Roseibium sp. Sym1: one gene and its partner. The protein of the gene in region 1 interacts with the protein of each later gene in a pairwise test. Links are inferred from orthologs where the notes say so. Each region holds a gene or a part of one and is shown in the gene's direction. Other genes may lie near its edges.

Evidence for each region.
Region 2: the proteins of gyrA (region 1) and gyrB interact in binary tests that used the Escherichia coli proteins (3 or more experiments, as listed by UniProt). The link is inferred for Roseibium sp. Sym1 from one-to-one orthologs.

The regions. Positions count from the first base shown.
Region 1 is NZ_CP114786.1:5,103,670-5,109,820, reverse strand. Bases 2,510-5,769 are described here. They hold gyrA (DNA gyrase subunit A), read left to right. Parts: upstream 2,510-2,836; coding sequence 2,837-5,569; downstream 5,570-5,769. Other genes in these bases: O6760_RS23785 (phosphopantetheine adenylyltransferase), read right to left, coding at 5,665-5,769; O6760_RS23795 (MarC family protein), read right to left, coding at 2,510-2,534. Outside these bases: O6760_RS23810 (winged helix-turn-helix transcriptional regulator), read left to right, coding at 27-425; O6760_RS23805 (cation diffusion facilitator family transporter), read right to left, coding at 430-1,392; O6760_RS23800 (hypothetical protein), read left to right, coding at 1,514-1,891; more of O6760_RS23795, read right to left, coding at 1,899-2,509; more of O6760_RS23785, read right to left, coding at 5,770-6,081. UniProt on the Escherichia coli protein: A type II topoisomerase that negatively supercoils closed circular double-stranded (ds) DNA in an ATP-dependent manner to maintain chromosomes in an underwound state.
Region 2 is NZ_CP114786.1:1,135,946-1,141,960, forward strand. What follows is about bases 1,240-4,363. They hold gyrB (DNA topoisomerase (ATP-hydrolyzing) subunit B), read left to right. Parts: upstream 1,240-1,636; coding sequence 1,637-4,090; downstream 4,091-4,363. Other genes in these bases: recF (DNA replication/repair protein RecF), read left to right, coding at 1,240-1,504; O6760_RS05160 (flavodoxin domain-containing protein), read right to left, coding at 4,330-4,363. Also shown: dnaN (DNA polymerase III subunit beta), read left to right, coding at 1-318; more of recF, read left to right, coding at 356-1,239; more of O6760_RS05160, read right to left, coding at 4,364-4,854; O6760_RS05165 (GGDEF and EAL domain-containing protein), read right to left, coding at 5,205-6,015. UniProt on the Escherichia coli protein: DNA gyrase negatively supercoils closed circular double-stranded DNA in an ATP-dependent manner to maintain chromosomes in an underwound state.

The DNA.
Region 1 (6,151 bases):
ACACAAATTGGAACCATAGGAACAAAATGGATACCGGTAAGAAGGCTCGACCGAAGAAGGATACCTACGGGTGTCATCCGGGATGCGCGGTCGAAGCATCACTCAGCCTGATCGACGGCAAGTGGAAGGGCGTTATCCTGTTTCTGCTGCTGGAAAACGATGTGATGCGGTTCAACGAATTCCAGAAGGCGCTTCCGGATATTACGCAGCGTGTGCTCACCGCGCAGCTCAGGGCCATGGAAACGGATGGTCTGATCAACCGGACGGTCTACCCGGTCGTGCCGCCGAAGGTGGAATACCGCCTGACGGCACTCGGCGCCTCCCTCGAGCCCGTCATCCGGGCCCTGGCAAAGTGGGGAAACGACAAGAAATCCCTTTGGCCCAAGGGGTTCAAACGAGACAGTCACCTGCAGCAGGCGGGATGAGGCATCAATCCGAGCCGGGTTCCTTTGCCGCCTGTTCCTCTGCCAGCATTTCCTCGTGATGTTCCTGCGCCTGCACCTCAATGAACAGCCGTGTCACCGCCGGCATCTCCATCTTGATGGTCCGCTCGAGGGAATAGATGGTCTCTTCGACTGTTCCCGCAGTGACTTCGTCGATGAAGTCGACGGAAAGAGCCAGCAGAATGTCCTGCGGCCCGCGATGCAACGTCCGGATTTCGTTGAGGTTCCTGATGGCAGGCGTCGCATCGATGATCGATCCGATCTTTGCAAGCACTTCGGGGGACGCACCTTCGCCGATAAGCAGCCCCTTGGTTTCATAGGCGAGCAATGCGGCCGTCCCGCCCAGAATGATGCCGATGGCGATTGACGCGGCACCGTCCAGCCAAGGCAAACCGAGATATTGCACGCCGAGCAGTCCCGCAAAGGCGACGACGAGACCGAGCATTGCGGCGCTGTCCTCGAACAGGACCGTAAAGACCGTCGGATCCTTGCTGTCCCGGACGGCTGCGATAATCGATTTCTTGCCGCGCACTTGATTGAATTCCCTGTAGGCAACCCACCAGGCCACGGCTTCGAAAACCATGGCAAGCGCGAGAACGACATAGGCAACGACCGGGTCCGTGACCGGGTGCGGATGCAGGACTTTCTGAATGCCTTCATAAAGCGACACACCCGCGCCGACGGCGAAGATCAGGATCGCGACGACAAAGGACCAGAAATAGAGTTCCGCGCCATAACCGAACGGATGCCGCTTGTCGGCGGGCTGTTTCGACTTCTTCAAACCATAGAGCAGGAGGCCCTGGTTGCCGGTATCGACAAGGGAGTGGATGCCCTCGGACAGCATCGCCGAGGAGCCCGTATAGGCGGCTGCGGCGAATTTTGTGACGGCGATCAGAGAATTGCCGGCCAGCGCCGCAAAAATCACTTTCCTGGAACCATGTCCGGCCATTGGAGCCCCCGAGATGTGCGTTTCATGTTCATGTCGCCGGAGCCTATGACGCATTCGTGACTTTGTTCAAGCTGCTCGGGCTTTCTAGGATGGTTGGAGTACACGGTCACGGAGGGCAGGGATGCGGAAGGTCACGGCAACGCTTGCTGGTGCGCTGTTCGTTGTTTTGGGAAATGGCGTCGGTTCGGTCCAGGCCGATACTGTCGATATAGTCGCCGCGACGGCAAGTCACTCCGGGAACAGCTGGACTTTTTCGGTCACCTTGAAACACGGCGACACCGGCTGGGATCATTACGCAGATCTCTGGCAGGTGTTTTCCGCGGACGGAACAATGCTCGGTGAGCGCGTCCTGCTGCATCCGCACGTAAACGAGCAACCCTTCACCCGATCCCTTTCCGGCGTCGACATACCTGCGGACGTGAGCGAGGTGATCATCCGCGCCCGTGACAGCGTGCACGGCGTTTCAGCGCAGGAATACCGGCTGAAACTTCAGAAGTGATCCCGTTTCATGCGCGGATGAAGGCCAGCACGCCATCGGCGACGAACTGCACCGAAAGAGCCGCCAGCAGCACACCGAGCAGACGGGTGATCACCAGCTGCGCGGTGTCCCCCAGTAGACGCTCGATCTTGTCGGCCAGCAGGAACGCGCCCATGCAGCTCAACAGAATAATTGCGATCACCCCGCCGAGACCGGCATAGGTCAGCGTGTCCGGTGCCTGGCCGGACAGGAGGATGATCGCGGATATGGCGGCGGGACCGGAAATGAGGGGAATTGCAAGCGGAAAGATCGCAAGCTCGTTGATCGTGCCGTGATGAGCTTCGGACTCCACCGCCTTTTCGGCGGTTTCCGTCTTGCGCTCCTGGCGTTTGCCGAAGATCATCTCGATCGCGATCAGGAACAGGAGAATACCGCCAGCAACCCGGAAGGCGGACACCGAGATGCCCAGGACGTTGAGGACGGTCTGCCCCGAAGCATAGAAAACAAGCAGGATGCCCGCCGCCGTCAAGGTCGCCCGGATGGCAACCTTGCGCCGGTCGTGCTTGCTCATTCCCGCCGTAACGGCCAGGAACATCGGCGCCAGGCCGACCGGATCGATGGTCACGAATAGGGTCGCAAAAGCGTTGATGTAATAGTCGAGCATCTCGGGTTCCCGGAGCGGTTTTTCAGGCGCGTTCGAGGGCTTACTATAGAGGTTTGCCGGTTGCTTCGAGACGTCCTCCAAAAATCATTTTTCCAGCCTGTGCATACTCCTTGCAACCCATTGTTTTCATGTCCCTTTTACTATGGCGAAAAAGCGCTCCAGATTTGGACGGGTGCACTGAATCGGATATAAAAGGCACAGCAATAACAATGAAATGAGTGTCATCCTTGGCTGACCAGGACAACAGCACCCCCGCAGACGGCCTTCCGTCGGACATCAAACCGGTCTCCATCGTCGATGAAATGAAGCGCAGCTATCTCGATTACGCCATGAGCGTGATCGTGTCCCGCGCGCTGCCCGACGTACGAGACGGACTGAAACCGGTTCACCGGCGCATCCTGTATTCGATGCACGAGAACGGCTACGAGTGGAACAAGCCCTACCGCAAGTCGGCCCGTGTGGTCGGCGATGTCATGGGTAAATACCACCCGCATGGCGACAGCGCGATCTACGACGCGCTCGTGCGCATGGCGCAGAACTTCTCGCTGCGCCTTCCGCTCATCGACGGTCAGGGCAATTTTGGCTCCGTCGACGGCGACCCGGCCGCGGCCATGCGCTACACGGAATGCCGTCTCGAAAAGGTCGCCCACAAGCTTCTGGATGATATCGACAAGGAAACCGTCGACTTCCAGGAGAACTACGACAACTCCGAGAGCGAGCCGGTCGTCCTGCCGGCGAAGTTCCCGAACCTGCTGGTCAACGGCGCCGGCGGCATCGCCGTGGGCATGGCCACCAACATTCCGCCCCATAACCTGGGCGAAGTGATCGACGCCGCCATCGCCATGATGGAAAACCCGGCGATGTCGCTCGAAGAACTGATGCAGATCGTCCCCGGGCCGGACTTCCCGACCGGAGGCATGATCCTCGGCAGGGCCGGGATCCGCAGCGCGTTTGAAAGCGGGCGCGGCTCGGTTGTCATGCGGGCAAAGGTCGACATCGAGGAAGTCCGCAAGGACCGGAACGCGCTGATCGTCACCGAGATCCCGTATCAGGTCAACAAGTCCACGATGATCGAGAAAATCGCCGAACTGGTGCGCGACAAGCGCATCGAGGGCATTTCCGACATTCGCGATGAAAGCGATCGCTCCGGCATGCGGGTGGTGATCGAACTGAAGCGTGACGCCGTCCCGGACGTCATCCTGAACCAGCTCTATCGTTTCAGCCAGCTGCAGACCTCGTTCGGTTGCAACATGGTTGCGCTCAACGGCGGCAAGCCGGAACAGATGAACCTGTCCGACATGCTGCGCGCTTTCGTTTCCTTCCGCGAGGAAGTGATCCAGCGGCGCACGCGCTACCTCCTGAAAAAGGCGCGTGACCGGGCCCACATCCTGGTCGGTCTCGGCATTGCCGTCGCCAATATCGACGAGGTCATCAAGCTGATCCGCGGTGCGCCGGATCCCGCAACGGCCCGGGCGCAGCTGATGGAACGCAACTGGCCGGCCCAGGATGTCGAGGCGCTGATCCGCCTGATCGACGACCCGCGCCACATGGTCCAGGAGGACGGCACCTACAAGCTGTCCGAAGAACAGGCCCGCGCCATTCTCGACCTGCGCCTGCAGCGCCTGACGGCCATGGGCCGGGACGAGATCGAGGAAGAACTCAACAAGATCGGCGCGGAAATTTCCGATTTTCTCGACATCCTGCGCTCCCGGGCGCGCATCCAGGAAATCGTCCGCGACGAGATGCTGGAGATCAAGGAAGAATTCGCGACGCCGCGCAGAACGGAAATCATCGAGGGCGGCCCGGATTTCGACGAGGAAGACCTGATCCAGCGCGAGGACATGGTGGTGACCGTGTCCCATGGCGGCTACATCAAGCGCGTACCGCTCGCCACCTACCGGGCACAGCGCCGCGGTGGCAAGGGCCGCTCAGGCATGGCCACCAAGGAAGAGGATTTCGTCACCCGGCTGTTCGTGGCCAACACCCATACGCCGGTCCTTTTCTTCTCGTCGCGCGGCATCTGCTACAAGATGAAGGTCTGGCGTCTGCCCCTGGGTGGTCCGACCTCGCGCGGCAAGGCCCTGATCAACCTGCTGCCGCTGGAACAGGGCGAACAGATCACATCCATCCTGCCATTGCCGGAGGATGAGGACAGCTGGGCAGATCTCGACGTCATGTTCGCGACCGTGCGCGGCACGGTGCGCCGGAACAAGCTGTCCGACTTCGTCAACATCAACCGGAACGGCAAGATCGCCATGAAACTGGAAGAGGGCGACGGCATTGTCGGTGTCGACACCTGTTCCGAACATGACGACGTCATGCTGACCACCAATTTCGGCCAATGCATCCGGTTCCCGGCAACAGACGTACGTGTCTTTGCCGGCCGTAACTCCGTCGGCGTGCGCGGCATCCGGCTCGCCGATGACGATCGGGTCATTTCCATGCAGATCCTGCATCACATCGATGTCGATGCGGAGGAGCGAGCCGCATATCTGAAGCTGTCGCGGGCCATGCGCGGTGAAGCCGACGAAAATGGCAACGGGCCGGATGAAGACGGTGTGGTTGCCGGCGACCTGCCTCAGGAACGCTACGCCCAGATGAGCGCCGCGGAACAGATCATCCTGACGATCTCGGAAAACGGCTACGGCAAGAGGACCTCGTCCTTCGAATACCGGGTCACCGGTCGCGGCGGCAAGGGCATCACCGCCATGGCCGTCAACAACCGCAATGGCGGGCTGGTGGCTTCGTTCCCGGTCGAGGACAGCTACCAGATCATGCTGGTGACGAATGGCGGCCAGTTGATCCGCTGTCCGGTCGACGGCATCCGCATCGCGGGCCGCGCGACCCAGGGCGTGATCGTCTTCAAGACGGCCGCCGACGAAAAGGTCGTCGCCGTCGAAGGCATCTCGGAAGTGGATGAGGAAGAGGATCTCGCCGTGGACGGTGAAGCGGTGGAAGGCGGCGAGGGATCTGCCGAAGGCGGAGCTCCGGACACCCCGCCCGCGGATGACGGGGACGACACTCCGGAAAGCTGATCCGGAAAAACACCTCTGCAAAACGACAACAGCGGCCAGGGTGAAACCTGAGCCGCTGTTTGCCGTTACGGGGAGGAGGGTCTTTTGAAAAGAACCTAGTTGGCCGTCGGGTACCGGGCCAGGATGGTTTCATTGACGCTTGGCTTCGAGGTCTGAACGGTAACGAAGGACACGTTGCGGACACGGGCCGCGCCGGTCAGGGATGCCGCGCAATCCTCGCTCCAGGCACCCCATGCCTGGGATTTGCACCTGTCATTGCTCTGCGAGACGGCTACCCGGTCGCTCTTGGTCGCTGTCAGACCCTGTGTTGCCGGGTTGGTCAGGTCCTCGGCCTGGGAAGCGTTGCTCGGGTGCATGGTCATGACGCCCGCTGCAATCATTGTCAGGAGGGCCAGCACGAAGACAGCGGCCATCTTGACATGGACGGCCGGATCGACGGCCTTCGCACGAAAGGAAAACGGCTGCGCCGCGCTTTTCGGTGCGGTCCGGGGGGTATTGGTAGTGCTCCTCATGGTACTGGCTCCTGCTCACGCCATTTGATTTCGATGGATCCACCTTGGAACATTGCTGAAAAGAGAGATG
Region 2 (6,015 bases), 4.0 Mb from region 1 along the record:
GAGTTCAAGGAAGCCGTCGACCGCGTCTCGACGATCTCCTCGGAGCGCGGGCGTGCCGTCAAGCTGGCGCTGACCGAGGGCCGCATGGTGCTGACCGTGAACAACCCGGACTCCGGCAGCGCCACAGAAGAACTGGCCGTCGAATATGATGCGGAAGACCTGGAAATCGGCTTCAACTCGCGCTACCTGCTCGACATCGCCAACCAGCTGTCCAGCGACACGGCCCTGTTCAGGCTCGCCGACAGCGGCTCGCCGACCCTCATTCAGGACAACACCGTCGACGACTGCCTGTTCGTGCTGATGCCGATGCGGGTCTGATCCGGAACGGCAACATACTTAACGCGGAAGCAGGGTCATGACAGAATTCCGGACGGCGCAGCTGACCCGTCTGTCCCTGACCGGCTTTCGCAACTATGCCACCCTGTCGCTGGACCTGTCGGCCAGATTGGTGGCCTTCGTCGGCGCCAACGGCGCCGGCAAGACCAACATCCTGGAAGCCATTTCGTTTCTGACCGCCGGCCGCGGCCTGCGCAGGGCAACCCTTTCGGACATTGCCCAAAAAGATGGTGACGGCAGCTGGAGCGTGGCCGCCACCGTCCGGCTCGATGGCCTGGAAACCAGGATCGGAACGGGCCTTGCCGCCGGTGTTCCGGGCCGCAAGGTGCGCATCGACGGCGAAGACGTGCGCGGTTCGGAAAGCCTGCTGGACTACATGCGCGTGCTTTGGCTGGTGCCGTCCATGGACGGCCTGTTCACCGGCCCGGCCTCGGACCGGCGCCGGTTTCTCGACCGGCTGACGCTGGCCATCGACCCGGCCCACGGCCGCCGGGTCTCCGATTTCGAAAATGCCCTGCGCCAACGCAACCGGCTGCTCGACCAGGGCGGAACCGATGCCTATCTGAGCGCGCTCGAACAGCAGGTTGCCGAACTGGGGACCGCCGTCTCGATCGCCCGGGGTGACACGGTCGGTCTGCTTGCACGCATGATCGCCGATCAGGTGTCCCAGGACCTGCCCTTTCCACATGCGGCGGTCGCCCTGGAAGGGGCGTTCGAGGCGGAAACCCTCGGCCTCAGCGCCGCCGACCGGGAGGACCATTACCGCCGGATGCTCCGGGACGGGCGCCCGCGCGACCGGGCCGCTGGGCGCACGCTGAGCGGCCCGCATCTGAGCGACCTGAAGGTCATGCATGCGGCCAAGGCCATGCCGGCCGGCCAGTCCTCGACCGGTGAACAGAAGGCGTTGCTGATCGGGCTTGTGCTCGCCCATGCCGAACTCACCGCGAAAGTCTCCGGCATGACCCCGGTCCTGCTGCTCGACGAAGTCGCCGCGCATCTCGATCCCGCCCGCCGCTCCGCCCTGTTTTCGAAGCTGAACGCACTGGGCGGACAGGTGTTCATGACCGGCACGGACGAAGCCCTGTTCGAGGCCCTTCCGGACGACGCGGAAGTGTTCGAGATCCGCGACCATCAAAGTCACCGCCTGAAGGGGCCTCATCCCACTTAAATCCGCCAGAATCTTATGGTTTTCCACCATTATCCCTTCGCTGGCTTGCCAGCGGCCCCGGCGCGGTTGAACCCCCGCCGGAACCCCGTATAACGGGGGTAGAAAAGACAAAACGATTGGTGATTGATTCGCATGAGCGACACGTCCACGTCCGAGCCAATTCCGACCCCGGAAAACGAAGGCGGTGCCGAATATGGCGCCGACAGCATCAAGGTCCTGAAGGGTCTCGACGCCGTCCGCAAGCGCCCCGGCATGTATATCGGCGACACAGATGACGGCTCCGGCCTGCACCACATGGTCTACGAGGTGGTGGACAACGCCATCGACGAGGCCCTGGCCGGTCACGCCGATCACGTCACGGTGACGCTGAACCCGGACGGGTCGGTGACCGTCTCCGACAACGGCCGCGGCATTCCGACGGATCTGCACCCCGAAGAAGGGGTCTCCGCGGCAGAGGTCATCATGACCCAGCTGCATGCGGGCGGGAAATTCGACCAGAATTCCTACAAGGTCTCCGGCGGCCTGCACGGCGTGGGCGTCTCTGTCGTGAATGCCCTGTCGACCCGGCTGGACCTGCGCATCTGGCGCAACGACCAGGAACACCTGATGACCTTCGCCCACGGAGATGCCCAGGGGCCGCTCAAGGTGGTCGGACCGGCCAATGGCAAGAAGGGCACGGAGGTCACGTTCCTGCCGTCTCCCGAGACCTTCAGCAAGACCGAGTTCGACTTCTCGACGCTTGAGCACCGCCTGCGCGAGCTCGCCTTCCTGAATTCCGGCGTGCGCATCATTCTGACCGACAAGCGCGGTGTGGAGGATACGGTCGAGGAGCTCTACTATGACGGCGGCCTGGAAGCCTTCGTCCGGTACCTGGACCGCGCCAAGCACCCCTTGATCGAAGACCCCGTCACCATGAGCGCCGAGAAGGACGGCATCACCGTCGAAGCGGCGATGTGGTGGAACGACAGCTATCACGAACACGTGCTGTGCTTCACCAACAACATCCCGCAGCGCGACGGCGGCACGCACCTCGCCGGTTTCCGCGCCGCTCTGACCCGCCAGGTCACCGGTTACGCGGAAGCTACCGGCCTGATGAAAAAGGAAAAGGTGAACCTGTCCGGTGATGACTGCCGCGAAGGGCTGACCTGCGTGCTCTCCGTCAAGGTGCCGGATCCCAAGTTCTCGTCGCAGACCAAGGACAAGCTGGTCTCCTCCGAGGTGCGCCCGGTCGTCGAGAACCTGATCTCCCAGACCCTGAGCGAGTGGCTTGAGGAAAACCCGGCGCCTGCCAAGGCGATCGTCTCCAAGGTGGTGGAAGCCGCTTCCGCCCGTGAGGCGGCGCGCAAGGCGCGCGAACTGACACGGCGCAAGGGTGCTCTCGACGTCGCCTCGCTGCCGGGCAAACTGGCGGACTGCCAGGAACGCGATGCCTCCAAGGCCGAACTCTTCCTGGTGGAGGGTGATTCCGCGGGCGGCTCGGCCAAACAGGGCCGGCACCGGGAGAACCAGGCCGTTCTGCCGCTGCGCGGCAAGATCCTCAACGTCGAACGCGCCCGCTTCGACAAGATGCTGTCTTCCAACGAGATCGGCACGCTGATCACCGCGCTCGGCACGGGGATCGGCAAGGAAGAATTCAACATCGAGAAGCTGCGCTATCACAAGATCATCATCATGACCGATGCGGACGTCGACGGCGCCCACATCCGGACCCTGCTGTTGACCTTCTTCTTCCGGCAGATGCCGGAGCTGATCGAAAACGGCTATGTCTATATTGCCCAGCCGCCGCTCTACAAGGTCAAGCGCGGCCAGTCCGAGCAATACCTGAAGGACCAGCTGGCGCTGGAGGACTACCTGATCGCGCAAGGACTCGGCGATACCACGCTCGAGCTTGCAAACGGCGAGGTTCGAACCGGCCAGGATCTTCTGACCGTCGTCGAAACCGCCAGGACCATTTCCGACATCTTCGACGGCCTGCATTCGCGCTACAACCGGGATGTGGTCGAACAGGCCGCCATTGCCGGCGCGCTCAACACCGAGATCCTGGACGACCGCGGCAAGGCGGAAGAGGCCGCCGCCTATATCGCCCGCCGCATGGACATCCTGGCGGACGAGTTCGAGCGTGGCTGGACCGGCGAAGCCCGGGACGACGGCAGCCTGGTGTTCAAACGCACCGTCCGCGGTGTGGAAGAAGCGGCCATGATCGACGCGGCGCTGCTCGGCTCGACCGATGCCCGCCGTCTTGCCGCCCATGCCGCCCACCTGAACGAAGTCTATGGCAAGGCTGCCCTGTTGCGCCGCAAGGACGTGCCGACGGAGATCCGCGGCCCGCGCGCGCTTCTGGCCAATGTCTATGCTCTGGGGCAAAAAGGCATTTCCCTGCAGCGCTACAAGGGGCTCGGCGAGATGAACCCGGAGCAGCTCTGGGAGACCACGCTGGACCCGAACGTCCGCTCGCTGCTGCAGGTGAAGGTCAAGGAAGCCGACGATGCCGACGACATCTTCACCAAGCTGATGGGCGACGAAGTCGATCCACGCCGGGAATTCATCCAGGACAACGCGCTGGCGGTGGCCAACCTGGACATCTAGATGTGAGCTTTCAACAGACTGGTCGTTCCAGGCATTGCGAGACGGCGCGAACGAGCGCCCTTCAGATCGTCCCGGCTCCCGGATCAACCTGCCTGAAAAACCGGCCCGGCTCTGGATCGTGACAGTCTTGTCCGGTCTTTACATTGCGATGGCAGGTCTGCGCCCGACGTGTTTCGGTTTGCAAGATGGCAGAGACGTTTTCCGGTCGAATGAGTCAAAGTGACCGGAAAACGCTGTAATCAGGTGCCGGCAAACGCCGTGATTTTCCGCGTCAGGTCGTCCCAGTCCGTAAATTCCTTCGTGCCTTGAAGGTCTTTTGCCAGGTGCGACGCCAGATCGCCGTCGCGCAAAGCCGATTGCTGAAACCAGTCATAGATGCCCGGTTTCACCGCACCGGCGACCATGACAATTTGCGCCGGCTGCCACTGCGCGGCTTCCAGAAACGTGCCGACATATTTCTTGGCCTCCTCCGCGGTATCGGGAAATGCCGCCGCGAGACTGACGGACACCAGCATACCGGGCAACCCACCAAGCTGGTCCCGGTGCGCGAACACAAACAGCTGAAGGTCGGACTGGTGCGCTCCCGAATGCACGGATCCCGCCACGATCACCTTGTCATAGTCGCTAAGCGAGAGCCCGCCGGAAGGATCGCTTACGTTGTGAAGTCGAACCTGATGGCCGCCAGCGGATAAGATGCCGCCGATGAATTTGGCGATCTTTTGCGTCTGTCCTTCAGTGGTTGCATAGACAATCAGGACGTTCATATGTAACCCCACCTGCTTTCACACGATGAACCCACGCTAGCACAGGGTCTTCTTACGTCCGTCCGCAATTCCACGTGTTTTACTTTCTGGAATGCGGCATAAGCCTGGACTGACCGGCACCTGGGGCACAGGCCTTTTGATCGCATGGTCCCGACCGGTCTGGACCTTAGCATCGGAGGTGATGTGAGGGCTCGCGGGCAAGGTCTACGAAGCCATTCGACCTCAGGGAACAGCCATCCGCTCTTGAAACGCTGTCGGGCTGTCCACATGAGCCTGAAACGTCAAAGGTCAAAGGTCAAAGACAAAAGAGCGGCTCACCCGCCGCTCTCTCTTTCAGATCCCTTGGCAGCTTAACCGCCGGGCCAGGGCTCCGGACGGCCGAAGTAGAAGCCCTGGGCGGCCTCGATGTCCAGGTCGCGCAAAAGAGCGGCCTCCTCGGCCGTTTCCACATGCTTGGCGATCACCTTGATGCCAAGCTCGTGCGCGGCCCGCACAAGGCCGTTGAGGATCGCCGCCTTGGCCGGTTCGTCGACAACCTGCTGGGTCAGGCTCGATTCCAGCTTGAGCCACTCCACACGCAGGCTCGTCAGCCGCGACAGGACAGGCCAGTGACCGGCGAAATCGTCGATCGCGGTCTGGCACCCGAGTTCGCTGACAAACTTGAAGAAGGCCTCCACCGTGGCCGGCTCGCGCAGAAAGTCCTTTTCCGCGATCTCCAGGCAGAGCTTCGATGCCAGCAGCGGATTGACCGACAGCCGGTTGTAAAGTCCATCGCGGAAACTGGGATCCCTGGCCGACTCGGCCGAGACGTTCATCGTCAGGATCGACCGTCCCGGATTGCGTTCGGCAGCATCCAGAACCTTGTCCAGGGTCCAGCCGTCAACCTGGGCTATGAACCCCGACCGTTCCGCCGCGGAAATCCAAGCCCTGGACGACAGCCCCCTTGCCCGGTCTCCCTGCAGGCGCAGAAGGATCTCCGAACCGCAGATCCGGTTCTTCTCCAGGCACATGATCGGCATCGCATAGAGGGTCAGCTCATTGCCCCGGAAGCTGCCGGGCTCGGGCAGATCGACCAGCTCGATGCCGGATGACTGGCACTCGGAGGCCTCCACGCAATGGATCTCCACCGAACGGCCGCCGAAACGCTTGCCGCGCAGGCAG